4 regions of the Oceanobacter sp. 5_MG-2023 genome follow, and region 3 is predicted to be linked to each of the others. Evidence: predicted binding sites of a transcription regulator. Region 3 holds the regulator's gene; each other region holds the start of a gene.
What was found. The regulator FNR, encoded in region 3, switches genes on or off when oxygen is low (the NO sensors DNR and NnrR bind a similar motif). The targets are predictions, from matches to a motif close to TTGATNTANATCAA.

Region 1 (6,008 bases), on a different contig from region 3:
ATTCGGGCACTGGGTAACAAGGGGGATATTCTGCTGGCGATCTCCACCAGTGGTAACTCTGCCAACGTGGTGCAAGCGATTCAGGCTGCCCATGAGCGGGAAATGACCGTGATTGCCCTGTCGGGTAAGGATGGTGGTGACATGGCATCGCTGCTGACCACCGACGATGTGGAAATCCGCGTGCCTTCGACGGTAACTGCACGTATTCAAGAGGTTCACCTGCTGGTGATCCATTGTCTTTGCGACTATATCGACTGTTCGCTGTTCGGCGAGGAATAAGAGGAATAAGACAGGGCAAGGCGAGCAACTGGCTCGCCTTGCCTGTTACCTTGCTACCTTAATGATCTTTCAATGATCTTTCAGGCGATGAATGCCTAACGCCTTCAAGGTGTACTTTTCAAATATCGGTTCACTGGAACCGGTTTTCATCTTGCGCATAAAGTACTTCTCAAAACCCACCTTGGCCAGATGCACCCATTTGCCTTGTTTGAACCAGGTGACATTACGCGGTGGAATCTGTGGAATCGCCACAAACGCTGCCCCGGTATCTCCCATATCAGCCAAACAGATCGCACTCCAGGTACCTTTGGAATCCGCCACACCCCCTTCCAGATCGGCCTGCAGATTATGCGCAATGGCAGTCATCATGGATTCAATCATATAGCCGGTTTTGGGTGTTCCGGTTGGCACTGGTGTCTCTTCTACCGGCGGAATCGCCACACACACACCAGCGGCATAGATATTTTTCCAGGTCGGGTTACGCTGGAATTCATCAATAATCACAAAACCTTTCGGGTTTACCAGCCCTTCCACCGCCGCTACCGGTTCGACCCCGGCAAAGGCTGGCAACATCATGGAATGTTTAAATGGCACTTCGTGCTGCTGTTTTAATGAACCGTCGTCGTTCATCTCGTCCACATACATCATGCCTGCTTCTACCCGCGTCACGTTGGCATTGGTAATCCATTTGATATGACGGTTACGCAGCTCGCTTTCGATCATCGATTTTGAATCGCCTACGCCACCCAGGCCCAAATGGCCAATATAGGGTTCGCTGGTGATATAGGTCATGGGAACCTGGTCCCGGACTTTTTTCTTGCGCAGTTCCGTTTCCAGAATAAAGGCGTATTCATATCCAGGGCCAAAACACGAAGCCCCCGGAAATGCGCCAACAATCACTGGCCCTGGCTCATCAATCAGGTTATCCACATCGTCACGGCAAGCTTCAGCATGATCCAGCGTACACACCGACTGGGTAAAACCACCGTGCGGGCCTGCTCCTTCCACCGCGGCGAAATTCAGTTTCGGGCCGGTACAAATAACCAGATAATCGTACTGTTGCAGAGAGCCATCTTGTAGCGTCAGGCAGTTCTCGTCCGGATCGATTGCCGTTACCGCAGAGGCAATAAATTCGATACCTTTCTTTTCCAGGTAGGGACGAATCGGGAAGCTGATTTCCGGTCGCTCACGCCAGCGTACTGCAATCCAGGGGTTAGACGGCACAAACTGGAAGTCTTCCCGTTCATTAATTACCGTGACCTGATGGTCTTTGCCCAATAGCTCCCGGATTTCATATGCCCCGGCCATGCCGCCTGTGCCTGCACCCAATACAATGACTCTTGCCATGCTCAGCCTCTCTTTTTTTTGTGTGTCGATACCATTAGGGGACACCTATTTAATCCGGTGCTCACTCTGGGCCACCGCCGACTTGCAGGCCTGACGGGTCAAGTCAAAAGTCGGCGACACCGAGTCGAGATCATCCGGCAGCCCCCGAAGAGCGCGGGTTGCCGTCGTCCAGTGCGGTGTTGACGAATTTGAAAAGGACTCGTCATTTCGCTGCATTCATCGCCTTGCCCTGAACAACGGCAACACTCGCGCAGAGACGTGCAGGATTAAATAGATGTCCCTATTACATTAGCAACAGAGAGGCCAATATTCCTCAACAGGAATATTTAAAAATTATGACAAGCAATCACTAATAAAATCAAAGTGTTGGACAAGCCAGTCCAAGCAACAACTGTCACACGATAAACATAACAACGGAGTGTGGCCGGGAAATTTTGTTGAAACAGGCCATTTGGCTGCCATTATTTTCAGTAGACTGCCAAAAATGACAGGCAACAAAAATCACCCAAACAACCCCTGCCAGCGGCTGGCAAGGGTTGTCTGTTTCCCAATCAATTCTGGATCAGAGAGTGACCGGCTAAGGTGCGTTACGCTCAGACGGGTCGGTTTTGAAATCTTGCAGCAAGGTGTGTGGATTCACCTCACTCCGGTGAGTAGCGGTAGCTTGCGCCCACCAGACCAGTTGACTGAAAGCCCGATCAAAATAACCAAACCAGGCCCCCTGCTCTTCCCCGGCTTGCATCGAACCATCAGCAGCAAACACAGCCTGGGCCTTGGGTACATGAATCATGGCAGACACAGACAAGCAGCCCAATTCCGCCAAAAACGTACGCATTCCTACCGCAGCTCGCATACCACCCCACTGACCTGCCGAGTAAGTCACGATAGCGCTGGGCTTGTAGGAAAATAGTGAACTGCCAAAATGATTCAGCAAATTGGCCAGTGCAGGACTCATCGAATGGTTATATTCCGGGCTGACCATAATAAAGCCATCGGCGGAGGCAATTTTCTCTGCCAACCGATTCAGCGCAGCAGGTGCCCGGCCTTCAGCATACGCAAAATGCGGTTTGAAAACCGTTTCGAGCGGATAATCCAAAGCATCAATCAATTCGATGTCGTGCTCTTTATAACGCTGTTCAAGACATGTCAGGCAGGCTTTTGCCACCCGCTCACCCAATCGAGCTGGTCGTGGCGGGGTACTGTCGCGCACAGTGCCCAGAAAAATCAGTAATTTCATACACAGCATCCATCAGTTGACTATATACAGCTGCCCAAACAAACACATACCGGTTATTTATGGGTTCTGGTGTAAATTCGATAGATCAACGCCATAACCATACAGACAGCCGCCGGAAACAGCAGGGTCATAAAATAGTATTCACTATAGAGTAAAACACCGATAACACCACCGGATATAAACCCGGCAATAATAAGAGTAAACAGTTTTAATTTCCTGATATCGAGCTCTTCGCCACGAAGAAACGCACCGATCATGATTCCAAGATCGGTAAAGATACCGGTAACATGTGTTGTTCGGATAATTGCCCCACTATAGGTAGTAGCCATGGCATTTTGTAAACCACAGGCAGCAGATGCCAGATAATGCCCATAAAAAAACTCTTTGGATAATAGCAAAAAAGCCATTGTCAATAAAACCGCTTCCAGTATCAGCAGGGTATCGTAATGTCGCCCCAGTTTCAGGGCAACACCATGCAGCATAAAGCCGGATATTGCCGATCCCATCAAAAAGGCCAGCATAAGACCGGAAATATGAAGAACATTTCTTAAAGAATCTGTAATCAGGCTGGTACCCAGCAATGTAGCAATACCCGACAAATGAGAAACTGACTGATGTTCGAATCCTAATAAACCGACTGCGTTAACAACACCGGCGATCAATGCCAATACAAAAGCGCCGGTTTCAACCCATTTGGGCAATTGTGAAATCAATCCCAGGGTACTCCTATACCGCTAGAGTCCACCACCAAGGTGAACGATACCTAGTCATAAAAACAACAAACCAAAATCCAATTCCATGTGATATTTCCCAGCCTTGCAGAAACAAAGAAATATTCATTCAACGCCTCATACTCTAGCGAGATTTGTTATCTCTGGCCAGAGTAAGGCTTTCATTTGATGATTATTTGCTCAATTTTCAGACGATAGTAGAACACCACAGCAGGGGTAACAGCACGACCCGGGACAGGATGACAGCGGCCAGCCTTCCCTTTGGCCCTGTCGGTGGACCAGGGCGAAGCATGGGGTCATGACTCAAACAGCCGCTGCGAGCCAGCACCGGGCTCGCCATACTCTCGTGACTGTGCCGTGACTGTGCTGTGCCGTACTCAGTGACGTGCCCCGTGCTGTTCTCTTCGACGCCAGCAGGCTATTCCAAGCCCAACATGAAAATGTTTATCACTTATACAGTCAGCAATATAATATATATTTTTTCAATGATTTATAATGAATAATTCAGCGACATACTGTTCTGTTTTCAAATATTCTGAAAATCATATTCATGCCCTGCGGATCAATCGATACTTGCGTTATATCAAGTACTCCTAACAAATAGAGGTCTACAGTTTACTTGCCATTAAAATTCTTTGAGGATTGCATTATGCCTGCTACTACTTTTTATATTCCTAGTGTCAACCTGATGGGCAGCGGTTGCCTGAAAGAAGCGGCGACAGCCATTGAATCCTACGGCTGGAAAAAAGCACTGATTGTTACCGATGCACCGCTGGTCAAACTCGGTGTTGTGGGTCAGGTTGCTGAGTTATTGGCCTCGCACAATGTCACCTCGGTGGTTTACGACGAAGTCAAACCAAACCCCAACGTCACCAATGTCGAGCACGGCCTGGCCATCCTGAAAGAAAACAACTGTGATTTTGTGATTTCCCTGGGTGGCGGTTCACCTCATGACTGCGCCAAAGGTATCGCTCTGGTAGCCACCAATGGTGGTGATATTGCCGACTACGAAGGTCTGGATCAGTCCGCTAAACCGCAGTTGCCGCTGGTTGCCATTAACACCACCGCAGGCACCGCCAGTGAAATGACCCGCTTCTGTATCATTACTGACGATACTCGCCATGTAAAAATGGCCATCGTCGACAAGCACACCACGCCGCTGCTTTCCGTCAATGATTCCGATCTGATGTTGGGTATGCCACCTTCACTGACCGCCGCCACCGGTATGGACGCACTGACTCACGCCGTCGAAGCCTATGTATCAACCGCAGCCACTCCGATTACCGACGCCTGCGCCCTTCAGGCCATTCGCCTGATCAGCGACAACCTGCGCACTGCTGTCACCGATGGCAGCAACGCAGAAGCCCGCGAGCAAATGGCTTACGCCGAGTTTCTGGCAGGCATGGCTTTTAATAACGCCTCTCTGGGTTATGTACACGCGATGGCTCACCAACTGGGCGGTTTTTATGACCTTCCTCATGGCGTGTGTAATGCCATTCTGTTGCCACATGTACAGGCATTTAACGCCAAGGTCGCGTCACCACGACTGGCTGATATAGCCGCCGCAATGGGTTGTGATGTACTGGGTAAATCCGCTGAAGATGCCGCCCAAGACTGCATCGCCGCAATTCGCACCCTGTCTGCGGATGTCAATATTCCAGCGGGTGTTGCCCAGTTGGGAGCCAAGGAAGAAGATATCCCGACGCTGGTTGAAAATGCCATGAAAGATGCCTGTGGTATCACCAACCCGATCCAGCCAACATTTGAAGAAGTGGCGCAAATCTTTAAAGAAGCCATGTAAAACAGAGGTAATCATTAAGCTCAATAATGGATGATTACCCAGCCTGATTATTCATCGATACTTGGGTGAATAATCGGGCTGACCATAACAACATCATTGAGCCATAATGACTCAGGCCAACCAATAGCAGGCAAGCATAAACTGCTATAAACATTATCGAAGCACAGCCTGTTATTATAGGTAACATCAATCCAGAAGCATTATTTATAACGCATTAACTCACACCCCTTTGTCCACTGAATAAGGATCTGAATATGCAAGCTGGAGGCATTAAAATCATTCCGGCCACGGTCAGCCTCATCATTATTTTACTGATCTGGTTTGTTATTCCTGTGCCTGAAGGCGTTTCGCCTTCAGCCTGGCATTTATTGGCGCTTTTTGTGGGTACCATTGCTGCCATTATCGGTAAGGTGATGCCCATTGGTGCCATCGCCATGCTGGCCATCACCCTGGTTGCTATCACCGGCGTCACCAACGACAGCCCCAAAGGAGCCATTGCAGACGCTCTCAGTGGTTTTTCCAACTCATTGATCTGGCTGATTGGTATCGCCATCATGATTTCCCGAGGCTTGGTTAAAACCGGTCTTGGCAATCGGATTGGCTATCATTTTAT
Region 2 (6,008 bases), on a different contig from region 3:
TGTTGTGGCCACCCATGCTGAGGTCGATGACTTGATTGCCGCCGTGGATTTTGCTCCGAATACGCGCCTGGTCGATGGCATGGAGCGGTTTGTGGGCTGGTATCGTCAGTATCACGGTTTGTGATGTGACAGCTGCAAGGGCAGGTCACACAGTGGATGCCCGTTTCAGGGTTAGTGCTTTTCGCGCCAGCAGACAATTGACGCACGTATTGGACACAGGTCTCTCGGATTGAGGTTATGAAAAACTACAAAATCGTTATTCCAGCACGCTACGCTTCCAGCCGCTTACCGGGTAAACCTCTGATTGAATTGGCCGGTAAACCCATGATCCAGCATGTGTATGAGCGCGCACTGGAAACCGGCATTAAGGACATCGTGGTCGCGACCGATGATGACCGTATCGCTGATGTAGCCCGTGGGTTTGGAGCCGATGTGGTCATGACCTCGGTGAATCACGAAAACGGCACTGAGCGCATTGCAGAGGTCGCCCGGGTGCGGGGCTGGGAAGATCAGGATGTGATTGTCAATCTGCAAGGGGATGAGCCGTTGATTCCCCGGCAGTTGATTGAAAAAACTGCGGCGAGCTTGCTGGATCGTCCGGAAGCGGGCATGAGCTCATTGTGCACGCCGATTCATGATGATGACGATGCATTTGATACCAACGTCGTCAAGGTCGTGCTGGATCGTGCCGGGTTTGCCATGTACTTCAGCCGCGCCAGTATTCCCTGGGACCGCGATGGCTACAAGGCCAATCCCGGAGTAATGACCACCAAGCTGCCTTTATATCGCCACTTGGGCATGTACGGCTATCGGGTTTCGTTCCTGAAGCAATACACCTCGATGGAACCTTGCGCGCTGGAAGGTGCTGAGTCACTGGAGCAACTCCGGGCGCTCTGGTATGGCGTCCGTATTCATCTGTCGGTGATTGATGAGCCACCGGGACATGGTATCGATACGCCAAGCGATGTTGCTCGGGTTGAGCAGTTGTTGGCAGCCATGGCTGCCGACTAACTCTCTTCAGGTTACCTGACGGGGTGGTGTCGCCGCCCCTGGCACCATTTGCCAATACCCGTGCGGCGAACAATCACCATTCGATTACAAGTGTCGTAGCGGTAACTCTTTGCTGGGGTTGCCGCTGTTGAAGCTGTTTGTCAAAGCCTGCTGGATCGTCCAGGTCGTTCTGGCATCGGCGGCATTCGCTTGCAGTTGCATAGGGCGCGCCCCTTGGCTCGCTTCCGACCCGGTTTGGGATTGATCTTCAGCAAACCAGCTTTCTCGCCCGAATACGCCCTGGGTCTGATCGACATCACTATTGACCATGACTTTAACCTTGCTGTCCACTCGGCGTGCCATGGTGAACAGTGGTAAGTCCGTAATGTGGTTGTCGTGCCGGATAACCAAATGGATGGCCCGGTGTTTTCCTTGGCGTAAATATTTGACCAATGCTGAAATCAGCAAGGGATGATGCCAGTAGGGATTTTCTGGATCAGACAAGGCCAGCATGACAGAAGTGGGTTGCTGGGACAGTTGGGTCAGTAAAAATCCCACAACCTCGCAGGCACTGCTGAGTGTGTGCCGGTTGTTGTCCTGACCGATGCGGTAGGCGTATTGATAATCTTCCGGTGGGAGGCTGGTGTTCAGAGGCAAGGCAATATCCAGATGAGGAATGCCTGCATCGAGGTAAAAGTGACCATCGTTATAGAAGCCGAGTTGCCAATAAAAGCTCATGGCGGTGCATTGTGCACTGGCCAGCAAGAGAGGCATGGACATCGATTCTGCCAATGCCTTGACCTCTTCAACCAGCTGTTGGCCAATACCCGCTGAACGGTATTCCGGCAAGACAGCCAAGCGGCCAAAATGACCGTCATCGAACAGGCGAATGCAGCCGATAGTGCGATCACCATCCTGGGCGACCACATAGTGAGCGACCTGGTCTGCGGCTTCATCCCATTCTTCCTCCGGTGGAATTTGTTGCTCCTGAATATAGACCCGGTCTCGGACATCCCGGATGCCTTGCTGGTGGTCAGCCCAGTTAGTACGCACCATACGAATGCTCATGGTTGTCTCCTTCTTATTAGTATCGGCATCATTCAACCTGATAAATCAGTTGTTGTAACCAGAGGTGGCGCAGTAGTTCATAGCCTTGTCTGGAGCAGGGGACATCGGCCATCTGCTCACGGGGATATTGGTTGCGGCTGCTGAGTAATTGCGCCAGTTCCAGGTCGTCGTTATCGAGTACTGATGTTTTCCCCTGGGCGTAAAATACCAGGCCGCTGGCAGTTTTCTGATAGGCAAAGCGAGCATGCTCACTTTTGCGTAAATCGGGTAGTTGCCGATGCTGGCTGCGCCATGCTTCCCAGTCGTCATCATTCAATCGTTCGGATTGATGCTCCGGGTATTTGGGTTCTGTCATTAAAGTGCCAAGAATGTCTCCCAGATGATCCGGTTGCATCAGCATGTCTTGCAGGAGTTTGGCCAGACGCGTTTTGGCAGCGGCGGATATTTCGCCCGGATTGCCTTCCTGAGCAGTGTAATCGGCATCGGTGTAACGTTGATCTTCGCTGCTGTTGCTTAATACCTGATCCAGTGCAGACTGCGCCAGTTCGGCGACACTGGGGGCACGGAAGCCGATCGAATAGGTTTGGCACTCGCCCCAGGCGATGCCGTAATGGGCCAGCTGTGGCGGCAGGTACAGCATATCGCCCGGATCCAGCACCCAGCGGTCGGTTTCTTCAAACCCGGCCAGAACCCGTATCATCGGTCCTTGTATAATCGGGGATTCATCGTTGCACATCTGGCCAATACGCCATTCTCGCTGACCTTCGGCCTGTAATAAAAAGACGTCGTACTGGTCGTAATGAGGGCCAACACTGCCGCCATCCACGGCGTAGCTGATCATCAGGTCGTCGACACGCCAGCCCGGCAGAAAGCGAAAATGCTCCAGCAAATCGGCCGCTTCCGGAATCCAGTGATCCACAGCCTGTACCAGTAACGTCCAGTGGCTGTCTGGCAGGTCTGCAAAGGCGGCTTCGTCGAACGGCCCTTTACGAATTTCCCAGGGGCCGGCAGGGCCATTTTCCATCACCAGTCGGGACTCGATTTCAGACTCCAGTGACAGGCCAGCCAGCTCATCGGCTGCCAGCAGAGGCTGGAATCCGGGCCAGGCCTGACGAATAACAACCGGTTTTTTTTGCCAGTAATCACGCAGGAATACTGCAACCGAAAGATCACCAAGGAGATGCATAAAAGAATGTTCCTGACCAGGGCGAACCTATGGCATTCACGGGTTCGCAAAATAATGAATGTCCAAGCTGCGTATTGTTTGAGCTTTGTCAGCCAGATGCAAGGAGCCTGTTTTTTGACGGACTTGCACTCGAAGAACTGTGCTACCTCTTTGATCTTTCTCAAGTTCCGATTCATTAGCTGGTTGTCAATGAACCGGGCATTCATAACTATAACAGCAGTTACAACAAAGCCGGTTACGACATCAACGTGGTGACGCTCAGGGAGAGATACATAATGAAAAAATATCAGTTAGTGGTATCGCTGGTAATGCTTGGCTGTGTCGCTACAGCCAAGGCTGTAGGGCCAATACAGCCCTTGGAAGCTGTAAAAGACGTCAAGCAGGCGCAAGTGGAATTGGGTAAAAAACTCTATTTTGATCCCCGGTTGTCAAAATCCGGGTTTATATCCTGTAACTCTTGCCACAACTTGAGCATGGGCGGCACGGATAACCTGAAAACCTCCATTGGCCACAACTGGCAGCAGGGTCCGATCAATTCACCTACGGTGCTTAACTCGGGGATGAATATTGCCCAATTCTGGGATGGTCGGGCGGCCGACCTGAAAGAGCAGGCCGGTGGGCCGATTGCCAATCCGGGAGAAATGGCATTTACCCATACACTGGCGGTGGATGTCTTGCAGTCCATTCCCCAGTACGTTGCAGAATTCAAGCAGGTATTCGGTACCAGTCAATTAACCATCGATCAGGTGACTACAGCGATTGCCGAATTTGAAAAAACGCTGGTAACGCCCAATTCCCGTTTTGACCAGTGGTTGCTGGGAGATAAAAATGCGCTGAGCAGTGATGAAAAAGCCGGTTACACCTTGTTCAAGGATTCTGGCTGTGTCGCTTGTCATAATGGCCCGGCGGTTGGAGGGAATTCGTTCCAGAAAATGGGGCTGATAGAGGCTTATCAAACCAATAACCCGGCCGAAGGCGTTGCGGCTGTGACGGGTAAGGATATTGATCGTTTCAAGTTCAAAGTGCCGACATTACGTAATGTCGAGCTGACCTATCCATACTTCCATGATGGTGAAGCGGCCACGCTGACAGAGGCAGTGGATATCATGGGGCGCTTGCAACTGGGGCGTCATTTCAGTGATACAGAAAATGCCCAGATAGTGGCTTTCCTGAAAACACTGACTGGCGAGCAACCATCCTTTATGTTGCCGATCTTGCCGCCATCCACCGACAGCACGCCACGTCCACAACCCTTTGATTAACGGCTGGCGTTGGGTTTAAGACGGTGGGTTTTAGGCGATGTAGCGCAACGGCGAGTCATGAATCTGACTCGCCGTTGTCTTTCTGGCTGCCCGGGTTATCGGAGTAGCCCAGCGTTTATCAGACCGCCTTGGCTTGCGCCTCCGCGTTGCCGATATAACTGGCTGGCGTCATGGCATTCAGTTCTGCTTTCACCGCTGCTGGCAACTCAAGGCTGTCAATAAAGTCGCCCATGGCATCCTGGGTAATGGCTTTGCCGCGCGTGAAGGCTTTCAGTTTTTCGTATGGCTGTTCGATGCCATAACGACGCATCACTGTCTGGATTGGTTCTGCCAGAACTTCCCAGGCATTGTCGAGGTCAGCTGCGATACGTGGTGCATTCACCTCCAGCTTGCTGATGCCTTTCATACTGGCGGCGTAAGCAATCAGACTATAACCAGAACCTACCCCCATGTTGCGCAATACCGTGGAGTCGGTCAGGTCGCGCTGCCAGCGAGAGATCGGCAGTTTGGCGGCCAGATGACCAAAAATGGCGTTGGCGATACCCAGGTTGCCTTCGGAGTTTTCGAAGTCGATCGGGTTAACCTTGTGCGGCATGGTCGAGGAACCCACTTCACCCGCGATGGTGCGCTGCTTGAAGTAGCCCAATGAAATATAGCTCCAGATATCACGATCAAAATCAATCAGGATGGTGTTGAAGCGGGCGATGGTGTCGAACAGCTCGGCAATGTAGTCGTGGGGTTCAATCTGGGTGGTGTAAGGGTTGAACGTCAGCCCCAGAGACGTTACAAAAGCGTCAGCGTTGGCTTGCCAGTCTACATCCGGGTAGGCGCTGAAGTGGGCATTGTAGTTACCCACCGCACCGTTGATTTTACCCAGCAGCGGTACCTGGTCCAGTTGGCTGATCTGACGTTCCATGCGGGCGACAACGTTGGCCATTTCCTTGCCCAGCGTCGTCGGCGAAGCGGTTTGTCCATGGGTACGAGACAGCATCGGCACGGCGGCATGCTCATGGGCCAAAGCGCGGATGGCGTTGGCAATTGCTTGCATTTCGGTACTGATCAAAGCGCGACCGGCTTTCAGCATCAGGGCATGAGACAGGTTGTTGATGTCTTCCGAGGTGCAGGCGAAGTGTACGAATTCGGTGACAGCATTCAGCTCGGCGTTGTCGGCGATCTGTTCCTTGAGGAAATATTCGACCGCTTTGACATCGTGGTTGGTGGTGGCTTCGATGGCTTTGATACGCAGCGCATCGTCTTCACTGAAGTTCGCAACAATACCGTCAAGCAGGGCGTTGGCGCTGTCACTGAAAGCCGGTACTTCGGTAATGGCTTCGTGAGCTGCCAGACGTTGCAACCAGCGAATTTCCACCTCAACCCGCGCACGGATCAATCCAAATTCAGAGAATATCGGGCGCAGTGCCGACGTCTTGCTGCCGTAGCGGCCATCGATTGGTGAAATTGCTGTAAGTGCAGACAGTTCCATAGACATTTCTCGCTGGAGT
Region 3 (6,008 bases):
GTGCTGGAGTCCGGCTTCAGTTTCTCTGGCATGATGCAGCTGACCGAAGTGGATGACCTCAACCCCTTGTCAAAAGACGGGCAGGGCAGGCCTTGCCTGCAGCTGGAGCAGGTGTTGTCGGATGGCCGGGTGCTGGAAATCCGTACCCATCCGATGCCCGATGGTGAGTTCGTCAATACCTATACCGATATCACCGAACGCAGCCGGGCGGTAAGAGCCTTGGCCGAGAGTGAACAACGTATCCGGGTCATCACCGATACCGTGCCGGCGCTGATTGGGTATGTCGACAAGAACCTCAGTATTATGTTTTCCAACCGTGCCTATGAAACCTGGTACGGTTATGAGCGCGAAGATATCCTCGGCCGCCGCATGGAAGAGATTATCCAGCCGGAGCAGATGCGGCGCTTGCGGCCTTATATCGAACGGGCGCTCAGTGGGCGCAGTGTGAATTTTGAAATCACCGATCCCGCTCCGGATGGTGAAATCCGCCATGTGGTCAAAAACTATGTGCCGGAAATCGACAGTCAGGGAGAGGTGCAGGGGTTTTATGTGCTGATTCAGGATATTACTGAAATCCGCCGGACTTCCGAGGCACTGACCCAGGCCTATCAACATCTGGAGCAACGGGTCGAAGACCGCACCAAGGAGCTGACGGAGCTGAATGGCCAGCTGCTGCAGGAGATCGAAGAGCGGGTGCAAATGGAGCATCGCTTGCGGGATGCCAAGCAGGAAGCCGAAAAAGCCAACCACAGCAAAACCAAATTCCTTGCCGCGGCCAGCCATGACCTGTTGCAGCCGATGAATGCTGCGCGGCTGTTTTGTGCTTCCTTGATGGAACACAATCTGGATGAGCGTACCCGGCAACTGGTGTTTTCGCTGAATTATTCACTCGAAGATGTCGAAAGTCTGCTGGCGGCGCTGGTGGATATTTCCAAGCTGGATGCCGGGGTCGTCAAACCCGATATTACGGCTTTCAGTGCCGGGGACCTGTTGGGGAATCTGGCCAATGAATATCGTACGCTGGCAGCGGATTCCGGGCTGGCGTTTGAGTTTGTCGCCACTTCGGCGGTGATCCTGACCGACTCACAGTTGTTAGCCCGTATTCTGCGTAACTTCCTGACCAATTCCGTGCGTTATACCCGTGAGGGCAAGATTTCTCTCGGCTGTCGCCGTCGTCCACAAGGGCTGGAAATACAGGTCTGGGATTCCGGTGTGGGGATTGCCGAAGACAAGCTGGAGGAGATATTCCTTGAGTTTAATCGCGGCAGCCAGAAAGACACGGCGCGGGACAAGGGGTTGGGTTTGGGGTTGGCGATCGTGGATAAAATGTCCGGTATTCTGGGGCATCCGATCAAGGTGCAGTCCCGACTTGGCTTTGGCTCCTGTTTTTCGGTATTGGTGCCTTATGGTCGCCGCCAGCTGTCCCGCAAGGCAACCACACCGGGATTGGCCTTGTTGGGCAATCAGCAATTTCGGGGACGCCGGGCGCTGGTGATTGATAATGAAGCGTCGATCTGTCAGGCCATGGCGGTGTTGCTCAGTGGCTGGGGTTTTGAGGTGATCACCGCGCGTAGTTACGAAGAACTGTTGGTGCAACAACCAGAGCTGGATGCCGGTATTGATTTGATTCTCGCCGATTATCATCTCGACAATGGCGTCACCGGGCTGGATGTGGTTCGGCAGATGCGTACCGATCTGGGGCTGGATGCGCCGGTGCTGATGATTACGGCCAATTACACTAATGTGCTGAAACAGGAAGTGCGGGAGCTGGGCTATCGTTTGATGAACAAGCCGGTACGCCCGGCGAAACTCAAAGCCATGATCCATCATATGATTCATCAGGCCATTGTGGTGTAAATTACGGATTCCAGCTTCCAGCCGGTTTCTGGATCAGAACAGCGGCCAACCTCGTCTCTTGTTATAACGGGGTATCGTAACGAATGGCGGTGATTTCCCATTCCCGGGTTGCTTCTTCTGTTTTGATGAACACATCATCACCGACGGACTTCCCCAGACACGCTCTGACAACCGGCGCATTAACAGAGGCATAATGCTTTTTGCCGTAGATTTCATCCGGGCCAACGATACGGAAAAGCAAGGTGTTATCCTCTTCGTCCATCAGGGTAACCCAGGCACCAAAATAGGCCTTGCCTTCCTGGCTGGGGTGGTATTCGCTGACCCGTACAGCGTCCAGCCGTTTTCTGAGATAGCGCACCCGGCGGTCAATCTCTCGCAGCCGTTTTTTGTTGTACTGATAGTCGGCATTTTCAGAACGGTCGCCCAGACTCGCTGCCCAGGTCACTTTTTTGGTGACTTCCGGGCGTTCAGTTCGCCAGAGATAATCCAGCTCCTGCTCCAGCTCTGCATACCCCTCAGGGGTGATGATATTGGTATCCATGGTTCTCCCTTGAAGGTTGGGTGCACTGTCTGGTGAGGAGCTGCCCAGGGGCCGGGACGCGCCTTTAATCGATGGTGACGATATCGAGCCGGGTGGCCAGGTGCGTCTGGTCTTGTTGTTGTTGCAAATTGACAAAATCAAACAGATTGAGATCGCCGAGCTGGGAGGGGGCGATATTGCAGATGGCAGCAAAGATATTCTCGCTGCGGCCTGGTTGTATCCTTTCCCATTCGGTCAGCATATTCTTGATGTTCTGGCGCTGCATGTTGTCCTGGGAGCCACACAGGTTACAAGGGATGATTGGGAACTCCATGGCGGTTGAATAAGCCTGGATGTCTTTTTCCTTGCAGTAGGCCAGCGGGCGGATCAGAACGTGCTTTTTATCGTCGCTGAGCAGCTTGGGTGGCATGGCTTTGAGTTTGCCGCCGTAAAACATGTTCAGGAATAAGGTTTCAATGATGTCGTCGCGATGATGGCCCAGGGCGATTTTATTGGCACCAATTTTTTCAGCAAAGCCGTAGAGGGTGCCGCGACGCAGGCGGGAGCACAGGCCGCAGGTGGTTTTTCCTTCCGGCACCAGATCCATGACCACGCTGTACGTGTCTTTTTCAACAATATGGTAGGGAATATCCAGCTTGCCCAGATACTCGGGTAACACGTGTTCGGGGAAGCCAGGCTGTTTCTGGTCCATATTGACGGCAATCAGCTCAAAGTTGACCGGGGCGCTTTTTTTCAGGCTGATCAGGATATCGAGCATGGTGTAGGAGTCTTTGCCGCCCGACAGGCATACCATGATCCGGTCACCCTCTTCGATCATGCAATAGTCTTCAATCGCCTTGCCAACGTTTCGGCGCAAACGTTTATGAAGTTTGTTGAATTCGGTGCGTGCTTTGCGATCAATGACATCGGCGGTCATGCTGGAAAACTCCTGAGCATTCTGGGGCGGAACACTGGCTAAAAATCAGGCGGCGAATTCTAGCGAATAGATTGGCTGGCGTCAGTAACTGTTGCCAGCCAATAACAACGCGGTGGCCGGTTAGCGGGTTCAGGGATGAAACTGGGCACAGAAACAAGGATATAAGGGGTTTTTGCCGTTACCGCTGAGAAGGGTAACGGCACGCTGTGCGGGATTATTCCGCTGGCGTTTTCTCGTCACATTCAATTTGTGGGTTCAGTCCGGCCATTTCATACAGGCTGTTCATGTCCAGAACGATGATTTCCTTGCTCTGGGTTTCGATCAGGGCATTTTTCTGGAAACGGGTGAATACCCGACTGATGGTTTCTACCGCGAGGCCAAGGTAGTTGCTGATGTCGACCCGCGACATGGGCAGGCGGAAGTGGGTGGCACTGAAACCGCGTCGAGCGTAACGGTTGGAGATATCCAGCAAAAACGAGGCTACACGTTCTTCGGCGTTCTTTTTGCTCAACAGCAACATCATGTTCTGGTCGTGACGAATTTCGTTGCCCATGGTGCGCATCAACTGTTTGCGCAGGTCGGGGAGTTCGTCGGTCAGGTTTTCCAGCTGATGAACCGGAATTTCACAGACGGTGGTGGTTTCCAGCGCTTTGGCGGTGAGAGGGTAATCACCGGCATCGTAACCGGCCAGACCAATCAGTTCGCTGGCGAGATGAAAGCCAGTGATCTGTTCTTCGCCATTACTGGCCAGGGTGTAGGTTTTCAGGGCACCGGTACGTACCGCAAACACGGACTGGAATTCATCCCCTTGCTGGAATAACAGCTGGCCTTTTTGAATGGGTCGGCCACGGCGAATGATATCGTCCAGTCGCTCCATATCTGTGTCACTGAGCGAGAGTGGCAGACACAGTGCGTTCAGGGAGCAAGTCTGGCAGTGGGGTTGATTACCGCGCAAGGGAGGGTGCGCAGGCTGTGCAGCTTGGTTTGTTTTCATTGAGCTCACCGTGTCGGGTTTTCCGTTATGTAGGGAAGAACCGTGTTCCATTAATTTTCGTATGGTCTTAGCTCGACGAGTGGCTGTCAAGACATTGGTCAAGGTATTGAGTCAAGGTATTGTCAACGGATGATCAGTCGCTGATCAATAACGACCCTGGCTACTATAACCAGATGGCTGCTGCAGTCCAAACGCCGTAACCAATCAGTAACAGTCCGGCAATGATACGGCTAAGGCTGTGACTGAGTAATCGGCTCAGGCTGGTGGCGGCGAGGCCACTGGCGAACAGGGCAGGCAGTGTGCCAAGGCCAAAGCAGAACATGGTCAGTGCCCCTTTGAGGGGATCACCATTGGCGGCGACCCAGCTCAAAGTGCTGTATACCAGTCCGCAAGGGAGCCAGCCCCATAGCAGTCCAAGGCGAAAGCGACTGCTGATCGAATATTGTGTCATCAAGGGGCGGGTAGCAGGCTGCAGCCTTTGCCATAGATATTGGCCAACTTGTTCGATACGGGTGAGCCAGCTTGCCCAGCGGGCAACGTAGAGCCCCATCAGCACCAGCAGTATGGCGGCCAGTGTACGTAATGCCAGCATCAGTACATCATTCAGTTGTTGTAGCCATAAGCCAAGCAGCGAGACGAGCAGGCCGGCAAAGGCGTAACTGGTGATACGACCGCTGTTAAAAGCCAGTGCTGTCAGTAGCGGTTGTTGTTGTGAGCGGGTGCCAATGGCGGCGGCAATGCCGCCACACATTACCAGGCAGTGACTGGAGCCAAACAGGCCCAGCAACAGGGCGGTTAACAGGGAGAGTGGTTCAATCACAATGGGTTTTTATCGGTTGCCGTGGTATGGGGTGCTGGTGTTGTGTCGGTTGCTGTGGGATGGGTGCTTGCGGGATCGTCATCGTCATCAAAGAGAATTCTGTGAGCCGGAGATTCCATATCATCAAACTGGCCGCTGCGCACTGCCCAGAAAAAAATCAGCGTGGCAATGCTGATCAGGACGATCGAAAGTGGAACAAGTATGTAGATAATATCCATGTTATGTCCATCAAACCAAGCGAGTGGAAGCCATTATAATCTGGCCTTGTGGCTGAGTGTGCTAATTGTGACCGGATACATCCGGTTTGGTCGTCCGGGATAGTCGCAGCGCATTACTGACCACCAAAAGCGAACTGAATGACATGCCAATGGCTGCGGCCCAGGGAGGAATATAGCCTGCCGCTGCCACTGGCAAGGCCAGCAGATTATACAGCAGCGCCCAAGCGATATTCTGGTAGATCACCTGGCGGGTACGGCTGGCGGTGTCCAGAGCCTGTAATACACAGTCCAGGCGGCCGCTGGTGACCAGGGCATCGGCGCTGGTTTTGGCCAGGTCTGTGGCGTCACTGACGGCAATGGCAATGTCGGCCCCAGCCAGTACCGGGACATCGTTGATGCCATCGCCAATCATTAATACACGTTCTCCCTGCTGTTGCCACAGGCGCACCTGTTGTAGCTTCTGTTCGGGTGACAAGCCGATCTGGACGTCGTCAATACCCAGCTGTGTTGCCAGTTGTTGACCTGAGGCGCCGGGGTCGCCGGTGAGCAAGGCTGTTTTGATTTTGCGTTGGCGCAGGCCCTGGGTCAGGCTGGTGGCAGATTTTCGGATGCTGTCCCCGAGCCGGATCCAGGCTGCAGCCTGATCGTCGACACTGAGCAGC
Region 4 (6,008 bases), on a different contig from region 3:
CAAGGCGTTTAACGATCGATACGGCCATGTACAAGGGGATGAGGCCTTGTGTCAGGTGGCCAGGGCACTGAACGACAGTGTCAATCGTTCCCACGACCTGGTTGCCCGCTACGGTGGTGAAGAATTTTCTATTGTACTGCCGTTGATCGAGCCGGAAGGGGTCGCGATTGTTGCGCAGCGAATGCTGGCAGCGGTGGCTGCCTTACGGCTGGAGAATAAAGGATCACCCGCAGGGCCATGGCTCAGTATCAGTATTGGCAGTGGCTGGTTTCAACCCATGATGAGTGATCCGGTTACCATGGCCATTGAGGTCGCTGACAAGGCTTTGTACCAGGCCAAAAACACTGGTCGTGCCCGCCATCAGGCAGCTGCGTTACCCCGCTAGTCTGCCACTTGATGGCGAGCCGCGATCAGTTCTGACCGTCGGTTTTGGTGAAGTGGCGCAGGTAACGTTGGTTGATGTTGTCGCGGCTCAGCAAAATCAGGGCATCGGCGACATTAAAGTCTTTATCCAGACAGGGTTCGCCACAAACCTTGACACCAATACGCAAATACGCCTTTAACAGCGGTGGCACCAGCCTGGCACCATCCATCTCAACGTCGATGCTGGGCATATGGACGCGGGGTTCGGCGCGGGCATCGGCTGCCGAGAAATGCTTGTCTCGCAGGTAATTGATGATGGCGATGGCACGTGCATAACCGTCATTAAGTGAGATACTGGCACAGCCCATCAGGTAATCAATCTGGTGAGCCGACATAAACTGGGCAATCCCTGACCATAACAAGCCAATCACCGCACCGCTGCGAAAATCAGGATCAACACAGGTACGGCCAATTTCCATATAACGGTAACCGGGTTTGACGATGTTGCTGAGGTCAAATTCGGTGGCGGAGTAGAACCCGCCCGCCTGCTCTGCCAACTCGTTGGTGAGGATACGACTGTAACCCACCACCCGGTCGTTATTGACATCTTTCACAATCAGGTGCAGGCAAATATCGTCAAAATGGTCACGGTCGATACCCGCTTCACCACTATCGATATTGGCTCCCATTCCTTCGGCAAACACTCGGTAGCGCAGCGCCAGTGCCTGACGGATTTCAGCGGGGTCCTGGGTAACTCGGGCCACGAGGGGGGAGTCGCTGCTGATGGCTATCTGGGAGGCAGTGGCTTGCTGCATAGTGACACCTGATGGTTGAGTTAATCCGGCCAAATTTACGGCTTGGGTATGACATTTGGGTGACATATCCGACATTCGTTCCAAGGGGTGTGATGGTATTGGGAGTCATGCCATTCGTGAATCATTTATGACAAAAATATTTCAAAATTGAGACGCCTTAGAGGTCGGACAGAGGCAACGGAGGCGTTATACACGACGGAATCGGCGTATGGGTCAGAATGCAGACTTTGAAGGAGTAACGAGGCCGGAGTTCCTTGGCAGGCGCGGAATATCAGCCAGAGGGGCTTACCAGTCAGCCAGACGAGTCCGTAACCAAAGGCCTGGCAAGGTGCTCAGCCCTTGATCGGCAAAACGGACGGCGCCGTTTTTATCGATAACGTAATAACTGGGATATCCTTGAATATTCAACTTTTTGGCCGTTGCCGGATCACCCAGCAGCGTGGTGCCGGCGTAACCAACGGATTGGACCATATCGGTCACTTCTGACTTTTGGCGCCAATCCAGAGCGATGGCAATAATACGAATATTGTCGCTTTCGACCCATGGCAGGGTCGGCATACTGACTCGGCAAACACTGCACCAGGGCGCAAACAAATACACCAGCGTGGTCTGGGGTGGCTGGGTGGTATCCGGGAACGGTACGGGTTGCCCGTGCAGGTCAGACAGGTAAATGTCGGGGAACGGGGTATTCCGGTCGAGCAGGTGACGGCCGAGCCATTGGCTGAGCAAGGTCATCACCACTACCATCAATAACAGTTCCAGCCCCCAGCGTTGCCACCGGGGCCTGGCCTGATAGTTTTGTCGCCAGCGGGATTCAGATCGCTTTGGAGAAGCGTTGTTGCTCATGTTGGTAAATATACTCGTCAAATGCCATGCAGGCATTACGCACCAATAGCTGGCCTTTGTCACGAATGGATACACCATCGGCGCTAATACTGACCAGACCATCGTTCACCATGGGCTCCAGGCGTTGCAGCGAAGACAGCAGATAATCATGGCTGTTAATGTTGAATTCGGCGTCGATGGCGCTGAAGTCGACCCGCAGGTGACAGAGTAATTCGCTGATAACCCGACGGCGGATCTGGTCATCGCGGGTGACCTGGCAGCATTTGCTGGATGGCAGTTGCTGGTTGTCGAGGGCGGCGCAGTAGTCATCCATACGTACCTGGTTTTGCAGGTAATAATCGCCAATCTGACTGATGGAAGAGACGCCAAAACCCAGCAGGTCGCAGTCACCATGAGTGGTGTAACCCTGGAAGTTGCGGTGCAAGCTACCATTGGCCTGAGCCAGTGCCAGCTCGTCATTCGGGCGGGCAAAGTGATCCATACCGATATAGTGATAGCCAGCGGCAGTCAGGCGCTGGATGCAGTGCCCGAGAATGGTCAGCTTTTCCTGAGCGGATGGCAGGTCGTCGGCATTGATGCGACGCTGTGGTTTGAAGCGTTCAGGCAAATGAGCGTAATTGAACACGGACAAACGATCCGGGTTTAACTCGATCATGGTGTCCAGCGTCTGGTCAAAGCTGTCACGGGTTTGGTGTGGCAGACCATAGATCAGATCAATATTGATGGAGCGGAAACCCAGTGCCCGTGCTTCCGACATAACCGACCGGATCATGGCTTCAGGCTGCAGGCGGTTAACCGCTTGCTGGACGTCGGGCTGTAAATCCTGCACCCCATAACTGAGGCGATTAAAGCCCAGTTGGCGCAACAGCGTCAGGGTACCGGGGCGCAGTTCGCGCGGGTCGATCTCGATGGAATAGTCCGCGTCTTCAGCATCACTGAACTCGAATGTGTCGCGCAGGAAAGTCACCAGATCCTGCAGTTGCTCATCACTGAGAAAGGTGGGCGTGCCACCGCCCAGATGCAGCTGTTCGACAGGGGCCAGGCGACCGTTATTCGCGCTGGCCAGCAGCGCATGTTTACGGCGGATTTCTGCCTTGAGATAGTCGAGGTAAGGGGCTGCCCGGCTCATGTCCTTGGTCACAATCTTGTTGCAACCACAGTAGTAGCAAACGTGACGACAGAAGGGGATATGCAGGTACAGGGACAGCGGCCGCTGTGGATCACGCCTGGCATAGGCTTCACGTTCGAGAGTGTCGTTTTCGAGCGGCAAGAACTCCACAGCCGTCGGATAGGAGGTATAGCGTGGCCCCGGGCGATTGTAGCGCTGGATCAGCAGGGGATCCCAGGAGACGGTGTGATTCATGCTGAAGTTACCTCGTGATGGCTGGCGGTCTGCAGGGAGGGTGGTCATCGGGTGTGTGACTGGCTGGCAAGCACCGGTGTGGCATGCTGTCGCATCATCAGCCCAACAGCCTGACCCAAGGCAGTGCAGTAAACTGTTACATGAACGAATGATAAATAAGTTGGCAAGCGCTTGAATTGCCTTGTATCAATAGAAGAACGGAGTCAGGTCGTTATGCTTGCCGGAGCATCTGTTTCATCGCTGCCCCGCCTAGCCATGCAGAGTCAGATTAATGGCCCCAAGCATGCCAATACGACGTTTCGCTAGTTAGCCTGACTTGATTTGATGTTGGTAGTCGTTAACCTGATGTGTTTGGTACTCGGGTATAAGCTTGAACCCGCCCGTCCTTTTTATAGTAACGACCAGGAGTCGTCATGCCCAAGAAGCCATTTTCAGCGGAAGAAATCGCTCATCAACGTGAGCGCATTATGGATAGTGCTGCTTCCATCATGGCCGATGTCGGTTTTCATTATCTCTCCATGCGTAAATTGGCGGCTGAGTTAGGGATGACAGCCAGCAATATTTATAACTACTTCCCCAGTAAGGAATCCTTGCTGCTGCATATCCGTCGCCGGGGTTTTGAAATGCTGTTCCAGAATACACGACTGGCGCTGATGGATAGCCAGGATGCAGTGGATTCGCTGCATCGTCTGGCCCATCAACTGACCTGTTTCGCCAGAGACTATGCTGGTTATTACCAGCTGATGTTTCAGCCGCCACGGATTCGTCCGGGTTCGACAGGGGACGACGATGGAGGTGTCACCCGGCAGCTGGCGCGGCTACTGGACGAATGGCAACACCAGGCCCAGATGTTATTGACGGACGCCATTGACGGCCTGGCACAACGGACGGACGTCGAGCGTCAGCGAGTGACGCTGTACTTCCTGACAGCGATTCATGGTTTGGTCGACTGTTATCAATATCAGGCCCTGCCACAGCTGCTGGAAGGGGTGGATCTGATCCCGGAAGATATGGTGCGAACCCATACCGACTGGCTGGTGGAAGCGGTCAAGGTGCGGGTTGTTGATCTCGTCTGAGGCTTGGCCTTACCGGAGCAATGGCAGCTTTATTGCTTGGTGCACAACGTAGAAGAACTGGCAAAATACGGTCAGCCCTGCCAGCAAGAGCAGCGCGGCAGGGCGAAGACCGTATTAACGCAAGCATGAAAAGCATGATAAAACCTGGCTGAAGTCAGGTTTTTCTACAAGCTGGCTGTGTAACTAAAGGAGCGTTGTGGTGGAGTTGAGACATGTTGCAAACAAGGTTATTCATGGGTTAGAGGTCAGAACCGATAACGCAGCGGAAATGAGTCCTGATAAAGGTAAAATTCCTGCTTTATGGCAAGCATTTGATGAAGCTGTGCCAGTCGATTATAAAAATGGTGAAAGAGTATACGGTGTATATTCCGATTATGAGTCTGACCATACTGGAGAATTTACGGTGCTTGCCGGTTTTGATGGTCAATCACTGCCGCCTGATGTGAATTTAAAGCAGAGAGTTATTCCAGCGGCCAAATATTTAGTGTTTTCTCACAAGGGAAATATGCCTCAAATAGCTATTGATGCATGGACGGAAATTTGGGAATATTTTTCCAACCCTGATTCTGAATATAAAAGGGTTTATTCAACTGACTTTGAATATTACCCCAGTGCCGATGCAATTGAAGTTCATATAGCCGTGCTATAGCTGTATAGTTGGCACGGGTGTTTGTTGTTCTGTATTAATCATTGTCAGAGCCAGCTGTCGTCGGTTATCTGACGGTCTGGCTTACAGGCAGCAAAACCTGAAATACAGAATTAACAAGCGATTGTGGGTTAAAACGGGCAATCGGAAATAAACAACAGAGAACGAGCAGGTGGCGGGAAAGACTACCTGAAATCAGGTTTTTCTACAGGCTCGTTATGAATGTCTGTACTTTTGGTGATCAGGAATTTATTTTGTTCAAACTTTATTACTACCCAAACAATGCGAGCCTGGCTCCTCATTTTTTACTTCATCACTTAAAAGCAGATTATGAGTTGTTGTTGGTCGATAAGACGTCAAATGCTCAAAAATCTGAAGATTATCTCAGGCTCAACCCTGTAGGGCGAATTCCGACTCTGGTTGTTAATGAGCAGCCCGTTTTTGAAAGTCCGGCCATTTGCATTCACATCTGTGAATTACACCCTGAATCAGATTTGATGCCATCTCCAGGTGATCCGAACCGCCCCTTGTTTTATCAGTGGCTCGCGTTTCTTAATAATACGCTGCAAGCTGAACTTATGGTTCACTATTATCCTCATCGCCATACCAATGATGAAGCTACCATTCCAAATGTTGTAGCGGCCCAGGGCGACAGGGTTGCAGACGCCTTATCCATTATCAACGACCAGCTAGAGGGCAATGAATACTTGCTTGGTGGGACGCTAACAGCATGTGATTATTTTTTGTTTATGCTTGCGGAATGGTCGTTGCCACTGGAAAAATCCCCTCTTGAATTTGAGCATCTGGCTGCTTATTTAAAGCGTCTTTGCTCAAATCCAACTATTAAGGCGGTTTGCGATATTGAAGGTATAGACCTCAAACCCTTTGGGTCGTACTCA

Region 1: the regulator FNR is predicted to act here: its motif matches at 4,168-4,181, upstream of yiaY (L-threonine dehydrogenase).
Region 2: the regulator FNR is predicted to act here: its motif matches at 3,395-3,408, upstream of Q4551_RS13385 (cytochrome-c peroxidase).
Region 4: the regulator FNR is predicted to act here: its motif matches at 3,564-3,577, upstream of hemN (oxygen-independent coproporphyrinogen III oxidase).

What each region holds. Positions count from the first base shown of each region.
Region 1 is NZ_JAUORS010000009.1:62,203-68,210, forward strand. Features, by position in the region: gene Q4551_RS07980 (phosphoheptose isomerase) at 1-279, shown strand, start outside; gene Q4551_RS07985 (NAD(P)/FAD-dependent oxidoreductase) at 349-1,626, opposite strand; gene Q4551_RS07990 (NADPH-dependent FMN reductase) at 2,204-2,863, opposite strand; gene Q4551_RS07995 (YoaK family protein) at 2,917-3,576, opposite strand; gene yiaY (L-threonine dehydrogenase) at 4,244-5,395, shown strand; gene Q4551_RS08005 (anion permease) at 5,650-6,008, shown strand, end outside.
Region 2 is NZ_JAUORS010000021.1:51,690-57,697, reverse strand. Features, by position in the region: gene Q4551_RS13405 (NAD-dependent epimerase) at 1-124, shown strand, start outside; gene kdsB (3-deoxy-manno-octulosonate cytidylyltransferase) at 238-1,011, shown strand; gene Q4551_RS13395 (GNAT family N-acetyltransferase) at 1,096-2,058, opposite strand; gene Q4551_RS13390 (cupin domain-containing protein) at 2,087-3,244, opposite strand; gene Q4551_RS13385 (cytochrome-c peroxidase) at 3,520-4,506, shown strand; gene purB (adenylosuccinate lyase) at 4,625-5,989, opposite strand.
Region 3 is NZ_JAUORS010000020.1:59,579-65,586, reverse strand. Features, by position in the region: gene Q4551_RS13145 (NahK/ErcS family hybrid sensor histidine kinase/response regulator) at 1-1,857, shown strand, start outside; gene greB (transcription elongation factor GreB) at 1,919-2,398, opposite strand; gene ttcA (tRNA 2-thiocytidine(32) synthetase TtcA) at 2,463-3,314, opposite strand; gene fnr (fumarate/nitrate reduction transcriptional regulator Fnr) at 3,529-4,308, opposite strand; gene Q4551_RS13125 (sulfite exporter TauE/SafE family protein) at 4,472-5,128, opposite strand; gene ccoS (cbb3-type cytochrome oxidase assembly protein CcoS) at 5,125-5,346, opposite strand; gene Q4551_RS13115 (heavy metal translocating P-type ATPase) at 5,408-6,008, opposite strand, start outside.
Region 4 is NZ_JAUORS010000011.1:103,591-109,598, forward strand. Features, by position in the region: gene Q4551_RS09380 (diguanylate cyclase) at 1-385, shown strand, start outside; gene Q4551_RS09385 (GNAT family N-acetyltransferase) at 411-1,178, opposite strand; gene Q4551_RS09390 (TlpA disulfide reductase family protein) at 1,464-2,024, opposite strand; gene hemN (oxygen-independent coproporphyrinogen III oxidase) at 1,993-3,387, opposite strand; gene Q4551_RS09400 (TetR/AcrR family transcriptional regulator) at 3,801-4,463, shown strand; gene Q4551_RS09405 (GyrI-like domain-containing protein) at 4,660-5,112, shown strand; gene Q4551_RS09410 (glutathione S-transferase family protein) at 5,364-6,008, shown strand, end outside.